Regions from separate parts of the Enterobacter kobei genome, predicted to be linked through region 2. Evidence: predicted binding sites of a transcription regulator. Region 2 holds the regulator's gene; each other region holds the start of a gene.
The links. Region 2 encodes CRP, which controls carbon source genes, mostly activating them, when cyclic AMP is high. Its sites were predicted from a motif close to ATGTGANNNNNNTCACAT; they were not measured.
Positions count from the first base shown of each region.

Region 1: the regulator CRP is predicted to act here: its motif matches at 2,182-2,199, upstream of serC (3-phosphoserine/phosphohydroxythreonine transaminase).
Region 3: the regulator CRP is predicted to act here: its motif matches at 1,553-1,570, upstream of BFV64_RS00625 (PTS mannitol transporter subunit IICBA).

Region 1 is NZ_CP017181.1:1,547,179-1,550,460, reverse strand. It holds gene aroA (3-phosphoshikimate 1-carboxyvinyltransferase) at 1-925, opposite strand, end outside; gene serC (3-phosphoserine/phosphohydroxythreonine transaminase) at 994-2,082, opposite strand; gene BFV64_RS07315 (DUF421 domain-containing protein) at 2,245-2,937, opposite strand; gene ycaO (30S ribosomal protein S12 methylthiotransferase accessory factor YcaO) at 3,065-3,282, shown strand, end outside.
Region 2 is NZ_CP017181.1:4,469,332-4,472,613, forward strand. It holds gene BFV64_RS21775 (phosphoribulokinase) at 1-696, shown strand, start outside; gene BFV64_RS21780 (OsmC family protein) at 783-1,187, opposite strand; gene crp (cAMP-activated global transcriptional regulator CRP) at 1,499-2,131, shown strand; gene BFV64_RS21790 (YccS/YhfK family putative transporter) at 2,189-3,282, shown strand, end outside.
Region 3 is NZ_CP017181.1:125,440-128,721, reverse strand. It holds partial or broken gene BFV64_RS00640 (DUF3302 domain-containing protein) at 1-188, opposite strand, end outside; partial or broken gene BFV64_RS00635 (IS1-like element IS1B family transposase) at 245-943, shown strand; partial or broken gene BFV64_RS25175 (DUF3302 domain-containing protein) at 955-1,050, opposite strand; gene BFV64_RS00625 (PTS mannitol transporter subunit IICBA) at 1,712-3,282, shown strand, end outside.

The DNA of each region.
Region 1 (3,282 bases), 2.0 Mb from region 2:
TCATGTCCATATCAATGGCATTCAGCTCGCCGCGGGTACAGGAGATGAAATCATCGCCCCAGGTGACAGTGGCGCCCATTTTCTCCAGCACGTCGGCAAAACGGATGTCGCCCTGCACGCTGTTGCGGCCAATCCCGGTCACCTTCACGGTGCCGCCTTTGATCGCGCCCGCAGCCAGGAAGTAAGAGGCCGATGATGCATCGCCTTCAACCAGGTAATTGCCCGGAGACTGATACTGCTGCACCCCACGCACCACAAAACGCTGATAAGACTGGTTTTCCACCTCGACGCCGAAGGTTTTCATCAGGTGCAGCGTGATATCAATGTACGGTCTGGAGACCAGCTCACCTTTAATCGAGATAACCGTATCCTGCGGTGCCAGCGGCGCGGTCATCAGCAGGGCCGTCAGGAACTGGCTGGAAACGCTACCGTCCACCTCGACGTCACCGCCGCTAAAGCCCCCGCGCAGACGCAGTGGCGGATAATTTTCCTGCTCAAGATACTCAATCTGCGCGCCCCCCTGACGCAGGGCATCGACCAGATGGCCGATCGGACGCTCTTTCATGCGCGGCTCGCCGGTCAGCACGATGTTATTGGTGCCCAGACACAGCGCCGCCGCCAATGGACGCATCGCGGTACCCGCGTTGCCCAGAAACAGCTCGAGCTCTTCACCCGAACGCAGCGCGCCGCCGTTGCCGGTCACTTCACAGCGGGTACGATCGTCAGAGAGAGTGTAATGAACACCCAACGCTTTCAGCGCATTGAGCATGTGGCGTACGTCATCGCTGTCCAGCAGGTTTGTAAGGACGGTGGTGCCGTTTGCCAGAGCTGCCAGCAGCAGAGCGCGGTTCGAGACACTTTTTGAACCAGGCAGATTGATGGTGCCATCTACCCGCGCGATAGGTTGTAACGTCAGGGATTCCATGAAACTTAACTCTCAACTCAACATAATAAAAACCCCGCAGCAGGGCTACGGGGGTGGAAACAGCGCGATTAACCGTGGCGACGTTCGAAGTCGATCATGAAATCGGTCAGAGCTTTAACCCCTTCCAGCGGCATCGCGTTATAAATAGAGGCGCGCATCCCCCCCACCACACGGTGGCCTTTCAGCGCGTGCAGACCTGCCGCGAAGGACTCTTTCAGGAACACGTTGTCCAGGTTGCTGTCTGCCAGCTGGAACGGCACGTTCATGCGGGAGCGGTTAGCTTTCGCCACATCGTTACGGTAGAAATCGCTTTTGTCGATCACGCCGTACAGCAGTTCAGCTTTCTGCTGATTGACCTTGTCCATCTGCGCCACACCGCCGTTTTGCTTCAGCCATTTGAAGACCAGGCCCGAGAGGTACCAGGCAAACGTCGGTGGCGTGTTGAACATGGAGTCGTTATCGTTCAGCACGGTGTAGTCGAGAATTGACGGGCAAGACTTATGGGCTTTCCCCAGGAGATCTTCACGTACAATGACGATTGTCAGGCCCGCAGGACCGATATTTTTCTGTGCGCCTGCATAGATAACGCCGTAGCGGCTGACATCAATCGGGGCAGAAAGAATGGTGGAGGAGAAGTCGGCGGCAACCACAACATCGCTGGCGAAGTTTGGCGTCTCGTCGATGGCAATCCCGTCGATAGTTTCGTTCGGGCAGTAGTGGAGATAGGCTGCGTTATCAGAAAGCTGCCATTCGCTCATGGGCTTCACGGCGCGCAGACCGTCAACGGTCACTTTGGCGTCGATAACGTTCGGCGTGCAGTATTTGTGCGCTTCTTTAACGGCGCTTGCCGCCCAGTAGCCCGCATCAACGTAGTCAGCCGTCGTTTTATCGCCAAGGATATTCAGCGGTACGCCAGCAAACTGGCCGCGTCCGCCGCCGTGACAGAACAATACTTTGTAGTTCGAGGGAATATTCAGCAGATCGCGAAAATCCTTTTCTGCCTCTTCCGCCACCTGAATAAACTCTTTACCACGGTGGCTGATTTCCATCACCGACGTACCGAGACCGTTCCAGTCACAAAGTTCCTGTTGAGCCTGTTTAAGCACGTCTGCCGGTAACATCGCCGGACCTGAACTGAAATTAAAGACTTGAACCATTTCCCCTCACCACGCTAAAAGCCATAAGTTATAACTGTGGATATCGGTTTTATCATTCAGTGACACGCGCCGCAATGTCTAAAACTTATGACCCGTGAAATGTGGCTCACATCACACAAAACAATCTGCCGCCTCGCCAGGACAAAACCGACAAAATGGCTGTCAGGTGATCCGTTTAGCCCGGCTAACCTTCGTCCATTCTGGATTCGTACAGCGAGGGCATAATTGATGATCGCCTGCCTTCATCACCACCACATGACTACATTTTATACAGGCATATTCGCCCGCATCGGGGACGGTTTTGTATCGCTCAATGAGCATATCCGGCAGGATGCATAACCCCGGCTTCACCTCGTCATCATGATAGTAATACACGCTGATTTGACCGTTCGTTTCCATAATGGCCAGACGCACCTGTCCGAGTTGTTCGACGCTGTTCAGACGCAATTCCATAAAAAATTCGAACTCGGTCATATTGGCACTTTGCACATTTTCCCAGGCCAACTGTCCGTCTTCGACAATCACCACAGGCTTCCCTTCCAGCAGATCTTCCAGCTTTTCGCTCTTCGACATCAGCCACATCACAAGGCGGTACAGCAGCGCCAGCGAGACAAAGACGATAAAGACCGGCACCATCGGCACATCGTCATAAAAGGCGACATCCCCCGCCGCTGACCCCAGCGTGAGGATGATTAACACTTCAAAAAGCGACATCTGCCGCACACCGCGACGGCCAGTAATCTTAAGAAACAGAAAGACAAGAACGAAGGTATACAGGCTCCGCAAAGCCACTTCGCCTAAAAACTCGGGGGGAACTTTATCAAACGCCATCCGCTGGAGATCAAATGCTTTCATTTTTCTATGCCTTAACAGTCAGTTACTGCCACTAAGCATAGCCCAGCCTTTTATTTTCGCCGAAGATAGCACCCGTCACGCAAAACCCGTATCATTGCGCGCTTTACGTACGATAAAAGTGAACGCCATGACTCAAACGTTTATCCCTGGCAAAGACGCCGCTCTGGAAGATTCCATCGCTCGCTTCCAGCAGAAACTGACCGACCTGGGTTTTAACATCGAAGAAGCCTCCTGGCTCAATCCGGTGCCCCATGTCTGGTCCGTCCATATTCGCGACAAAGAGTGTGCCCTGTGCTTTACCAACGGGAAAGGCGCGACTAAAAAAGCGGCACTGGCCTCCGCGCT
Region 2 (3,282 bases):
GCGCGCGATCTGGGTAAACACATCAGCTATTTCGGTCCCGAAGCCAATGACTTTGGCCTTCTTGAGCAAACCTTCCTGGAGTACGGTCAGAGCGGCAAAGGGCAATCGCGTAAGTATCTGCATACCTATGATGAAGCTGTGCCGTGGAATCAGGTGCCGGGCACCTTTACCCCCTGGCAGCCGCTGCCGGAACCCACCGATGTGCTGTTTTATGAGGGATTACACGGCGGCGTAGTCACCCCACAGCATGACGTGGCGCGTCATGTGGATCTGCTGGTTGGCGTGGTGCCTATCGTGAACCTGGAGTGGATCCAGAAGCTGACGCGCGACATGAGCGAGCGCGGCCATTCGCGCGAAGCGGTGATGGATTCGGTGGTGCGCTCCATGGAAGACTACATCAACTACCTCACGCCACAGTTCTCCCGCACGCACATTAACTTCCAGCGCGTGCCGACGGTGGACACCTCTAACCCGTTCGCGGCGAAAACCATCCCGTCGCTGGACGAGAGCTTTGTGGTGATCCACTTCCGCAATCTCGAAGGCATTGATTACCCCTGGCTGCTGGCGATGCTGCAGGGCTCGTTTATTTCGCACATGAATACGTTAGTGGTACCAGGCGGAAAAATGGGGCTGGCGATGGAGCTCATCATGACGCCGCTGGTGGAGCGGTTGATGGAAGGGAAGCAGATTGCGTGAGTTGTTCTGCCCGGTGGCGCTGCGCTTACCGGGCCTACGTTCATGCTTTTGTAGGGCGGGTCAGCGAAGCGCCACCCGCCAAAAGATTAAGCCTCGATCACTTCATACGAATGCGTGATTTTTACCGCTTTCTCCAGCATTAACGCCACAGAGCAGTATTTTTCCGCAGACAGATCCACCGCACGCGAAACCGCCGCGTCTTTAAGCGCTTTACCGGTGACCACAAAGTGCAGATTAATGTGGGTGAACAGGCGTGGCGCCTCTTCGCGACGTTCTGAGGTGAGTTTAACCTCGCAATCCGTCACGTCATGACGACCTTTTTGCAGAATCGACACCACGTCAATCGCGCTGCATCCACCCGCCGCCATCAGCACCATTTCCATTGGGCTGGGGGCTTTATCGCCGGAGTTACCGTCCATCAAAATCTGGTGCCCTGACGCGGATTCGCCCAGGAACGTTAAACCTTCAACCCATTTCACGCGCGCTTGCATATTCTTTGACTCCAACGTTGCATTTTCGGTGACAGATTACGCGTGCGTTACATTTCTCGCAACGGAAGGCGACCTGCATCATGCTGAAGCGAGACACCAGGAGACACGCGGCGAAAGCTATGCTAAAACACTCAGGATGCTACAGTAATACATTGACGTTACACATGTATGCAGAGGACATCAAACTTTACTGGCTGCGAAACGTTACGACAGCCGACTTCCCAGGGTATGGGTAAGAATTCGATTGCAACCCCAGAGTCCGGATGCATCTGATGACTCTGGTGACAGCTTATAACAGAGGATAACAGCGCATGGTGCTTGGCAAACCGCAAACAGACCCGACTCTCGAATGGTTCTTGTCTCATTGCCACATTCATAAGTACCCATCGAAGAGCACGCTGATTCACCAGGGTGAAAAAGCGGAAACGTTGTATTACATCGTCAAAGGCTCGGTGGCAGTGCTGATCAAAGATGAGGAAGGGAAAGAGATGATCCTTTCTTATCTGAACCAGGGCGATTTTATCGGTGAACTGGGCCTGTTTGAAGAAGGCCAGGAACGTAGCGCCTGGGTTCGTGCAAAGACAGCATGTGAAGTGGCTGAAATTTCTTACAAGAAATTCCGTCAGTTGATTCAGGTAAACCCTGACATCCTGATGCGTCTTTCTTCCCAGATGGCGCGTCGTCTGCAGGTCACATCCGAGAAAGTGGGTAACCTCGCCTTCCTGGACGTCACCGGTCGTATCGCGCAGACCCTGCTGAACCTGGCGAAACAGCCAGACGCCATGACCCACCCGGACGGCATGCAAATTAAAATTACCCGTCAGGAAATTGGTCAGATCGTCGGTTGCTCCCGCGAAACGGTGGGTCGTATCCTGAAAATGCTGGAAGATCAGAACCTGATCTCTGCCCACGGTAAAACCATCGTGGTCTACGGAACGCGTTAATTCCGCTCAAACGGCGTGCCATCGCAAGGTGTCACGCCGTTTTTGTCTCTATTCCCCATGTGGCGCAGGCTGATCTATCACCCGGAAGTTAATTACGCACTGCGACAAACGCTGGTGTTGTGCCTTCCTGTGGCCGTGGGCCTGCTTCTGGGACAACTCCAGCAGGGTCTGCTGTTTTCTCTCGTTCCCGCCTGCTGCAACATCGCCGGTCTGGACACGCCGCATAAACGCTTTTTCAAACGCCTGATCGTTGGCGGTTCGCTGTTTGCTGGCTGTAGCCTCGCCGTGCAGCTTTTACTGGCGCGCGATATTCCGCTGCCGCTGATCCTGACCGTACTGGCGATGAGCCTCGGTGTTACCGCAGAAATCAGTTCCCTGCACGCCCGCCTGCTTCCCGCTTCACTGATTGCCGCCATCTTCACCCTGAGCCTCGCCGGGAATATGCCGGTGTGGGAGCCGCTGCTGATCTACGCCCTCGGCACGCTGTGGTACGGGCTGTTTAACTGGTTCTGGTTCTGGCTGTGGCGGGAACAGCCGCTGCGTGAATCTCTGAGCCTGTTGTATGTGCAGCTTGCGGATTACTGCGAAGCCAAATACACCTTGCTGACCCAGCATACCGACCCGGAAAAATCCTTACCGCCGCTGCTGACGCGCCAGCAAAAGGTGGTGGATCTGATAAGCCAGTGCTATCAGCAGCTGCATATGCTCGCCGCCAACAAGAATCACGAATATAAACGCCTGCTGCGCACCTTCCAGGTGGGGCTGGATCTGCAGGAGCATATCTCCGTGAGCCTTCATCACCCACAAGAGGTGCAAAAGCTGGTCGAGCGCAGCCACGCCGAGGCGGTGATCCGCTGGAATGCGCAGACCGTCTCCGCGCGCCTGCGGGTGCTGGCGGACGACATTCTCTATCACCGCTACCCCACGCGCTTTAACATGGATAAACAGCTCGGCGCGCTGGAGAAAATTGCTCGTCAGCATCCGGATAACCCGGTCGGCCAGTTTGCCGCCTGGCACTTCAGCCGCATTGCCCGCGTGCTGCGCACCCAGCGCCCGCTGTATCCCCGCGACCTGATGGCGGATAAGCAAAAACGTCTGCCGCTCCTGCCAGCACTCAGAAGCTATCTCTCTCTTAAGTCTTCTGCCCTGCG
Region 3 (3,282 bases), 540 kb from region 2:
TCCATGCCCGGGACCTCATCTGGCTTTGTAATGTGGTTCTGCATGCCCCAACCGCGATCTTCACGGTAGAGCGTGGCCCAAATCCACAGAAACGGCCAGATGGCATGGAGGGTGAACAGGCTAATCCAGCCTGCCGTATGAATCGCATCGGCATGGGGATGATTACGTTTTTTAGCCATATTATAAGGGGGTGATGCTGCCAACTTACTGATTTAGTGTATGATGGTGTTTTTGAGGTGCTCCAGTGGCTTCTGTTTCTATCAGCTGTCCCTCCTGTTCAGCTACTGACGGGGGTGGTGCGTAACGGCAAAAGCACTGCCGGACATCAGCGCTATCTCTGCTCTCACTGCCGTAAAACATGGCAACTGCAGTTCACTTACACCGCTTCTCAACCCGGTACGCACCAGAAAATCATTGATATGGCCATGAATGGCGTTGGATGCCGGGCAACCGCCCGCATTATGGGCGTTGGCCTCAACACGATTTTCCGCCATTTAAAAAACTCAGGCCGCAGTCGGTAACCTCGCGCATACAGCCGGGCAGTGACGTCATCGTCTGCGCGGAAATGGACGAACAGTGGGGATACGTCGGGGCTAAATCGCGCCAGCGCTGGCTGTTTTACGCGTATGACAGGCTCCGGAAGACGGTTGTTGCGCACGTATTCGGTGAACGCACTATGGCGACGCTGGGGCGTCTTATGAGCCTGCTGTCACCCTTTGACGTGGTGATATGGATGACGGATGGCTGGCCGCTGTATGAATCCCGCCTGAAGGGAAAGCTGCACGTAATCAGCAAGCGATATACGCAGCGAATTGAGCGGCATAACCTGAATCTGAGGCAGCACCTGGCACGGCTGGGACGGAAGTCGCTGTCGTTCTCAAAATCGGTGGAGCTGCATGACAAAGTCATCGGGCATTATCTGAACATAAAACACTATCAATAAGTTGGAGTCATTACCTTATAAGGGATATCATGAATAGCGATAATCCCGTAAAAAAGCACCAGAAATACAAAAATCAATACGCCCAACGCAAAATAGTTGAGAAACATATTTTCCTCACTTAAACAACGTCAACTCATTAAACGAATAAAACAGCACGCAGCCTAATTAATTTATTTTTAAATTTAAAAGGCACACTGGTTATTTCAGAGCCGGGGAGTATCGGTTTTTATAATATCTCCATGCAAGTTTATAAACGTGTCAAAATATAACCTGAATAATAATATACTTAACCTTACATTAAGAGCGTAATCCACCTTTTAACTTTTCGCCATACCACACATGAAAAGTGGTTTTTTAGCTTTACGTGTCACTCAAGACTATCCTGACGCCAATTCGCAAAGCAGAGTTTGCCGCCGATCACAGCCAGAGAAATCTGCATAAAAATATTTTGTGAAATCAGTCACAATCCAGAAACAAACCCACAAAACAAAAATGCGATCGCAATCACAAAAACGCGTGGTTTTTGCTTTGTTTTTCGCCATCGTATTTTTTTTACCCACTAATTTTGTGATTCGTATCACGTCATTAAATGCCACACCCCCTACATTTACGTGACATATGTCACACAAATTTTCACTGTCTGGACAGTTGAACGATTCAGTGCCAGATTTCACAGCATCAGAACAGGGTCCGGCTACCTCTGCCGCCGCACATTAACGATAAACCTCGGGCCGCAAGCCTAAGCGTAAACATAAGAAGGGGTGTTTTATGTCATCCGATTTCAAGATCAAAGTTCAAAGCTTTGGTCGTTTCCTCAGCAACATGGTGATGCCAAATATCGGCGCGTTTATCGCGTGGGGTATTATCACCGCATTGTTCATTCCGACAGGGTGGTTGCCTAACGAAACGCTGGCGAAACTTGTTGGCCCTATGATTACTTACCTCCTGCCGCTGCTGATCGGTTTCACCGGTGGTCGTCTGGTAGGCGGTGACCGTGGTGGCGTTGTGGGTGCCATCACCACAATGGGTGTTATCGTCGGTGCGGATATGCCGATGTTCCTCGGTGCCATGATTGCCGGTCCTCTGGGCGGCTGGGCGATTAAGAAATTCGACGTCTGGGTAGATGGTAAGATCAAATCCGGCTTCGAAATGCTGGTGAACAACTTCTCTGCGGGCATCATCGGGATGATCCTCGCGATTCTGGCGTTCCTCGGCATTGGTCCTGCGGTTGAAGTGCTGTCCAAAATTCTGGCGGCAGGCGTTAACTTTATGGTGGCGCACGACATGCTGCCGCTGGCGTCTATCTTCGTTGAACCGGCGAAAATTCTGTTCCTTAATAACGCCATCAACCACGGTATCTTCTCGCCGCTGGGTATTCAGCAGTCTCACGATCTCGGCAAGTCCATCTTCTTCCTGATTGAAGCGAACCCAGGTCCGGGTATGGGCGTTCTGCTGGCATACATGTTCTTTGGTCGCGGCAGCGCTAAGCAGTCTGCTGGCGGTGCGGCTATCATCCACTTCCTGGGCGGTATCCACGAAATTTACTTCCCGTACGTGCTGATGAACCCACGCCTGATCCTGGCCGTTATCCTCGGCGGTATGACCGGCGTGTTCACCCTGAGCGTGCTGGGCGGCGGTCTGGTCTCTCCTGCTTCTCCGGGCTCTATCCTGGCCGTGCTGGCGATGACCCCGAAAGGTGCCTACTTCGCTAACATCGCGGCTATCTGTGCGGCCATGGCGGTCTCCTTCGTGGTTTCTTCTATCCTGCTGAAAACCAGCAAAGTGAAAGAAGATGACGATATCGAAGCGGCAACCCGCCGTATGCACGACATGAAAGCGGAATCCAAAGGCGCGACCCCGCTGGCGGCTGGCGATGTCTCTAACGACCTGAGCCACGTGCGTAAAATCATCGTTGCTTGTGATGCTGGTATGGGCTCCAGCGCAATGGGTGCCGGCGTGCTGCGTAAGAAAGTACAGGATGCGGGCCTGACCAACATCTCCGTGACCAACAGCGCAATTAACAGTCTGCCGCCGGACGTTGACCTGGTGATCACCCACCGCGATCTGACCGAACGCGCCATGCGTCAGGTACCGCAGGCACAGCACATTTCGCTGACTAACTTCCTCGACAGCGGCCTGTACACCAGCCTGACCGAACGTCTGGTTGCCGCGCAGCGTCATGAAGATAACGAAGTGAAAGTGCGCACCAGCCTGCAGGATAGCTTTGACGAGAGTAATGCCCACCTGTTTAAACTGGGTGCGGAGAACATCTTCCTCGGCCGTACCGCGGCTACTAAAGAAGAAGCGATTCGCTTTGCCGGTGAACAGCTGGTAAAAGG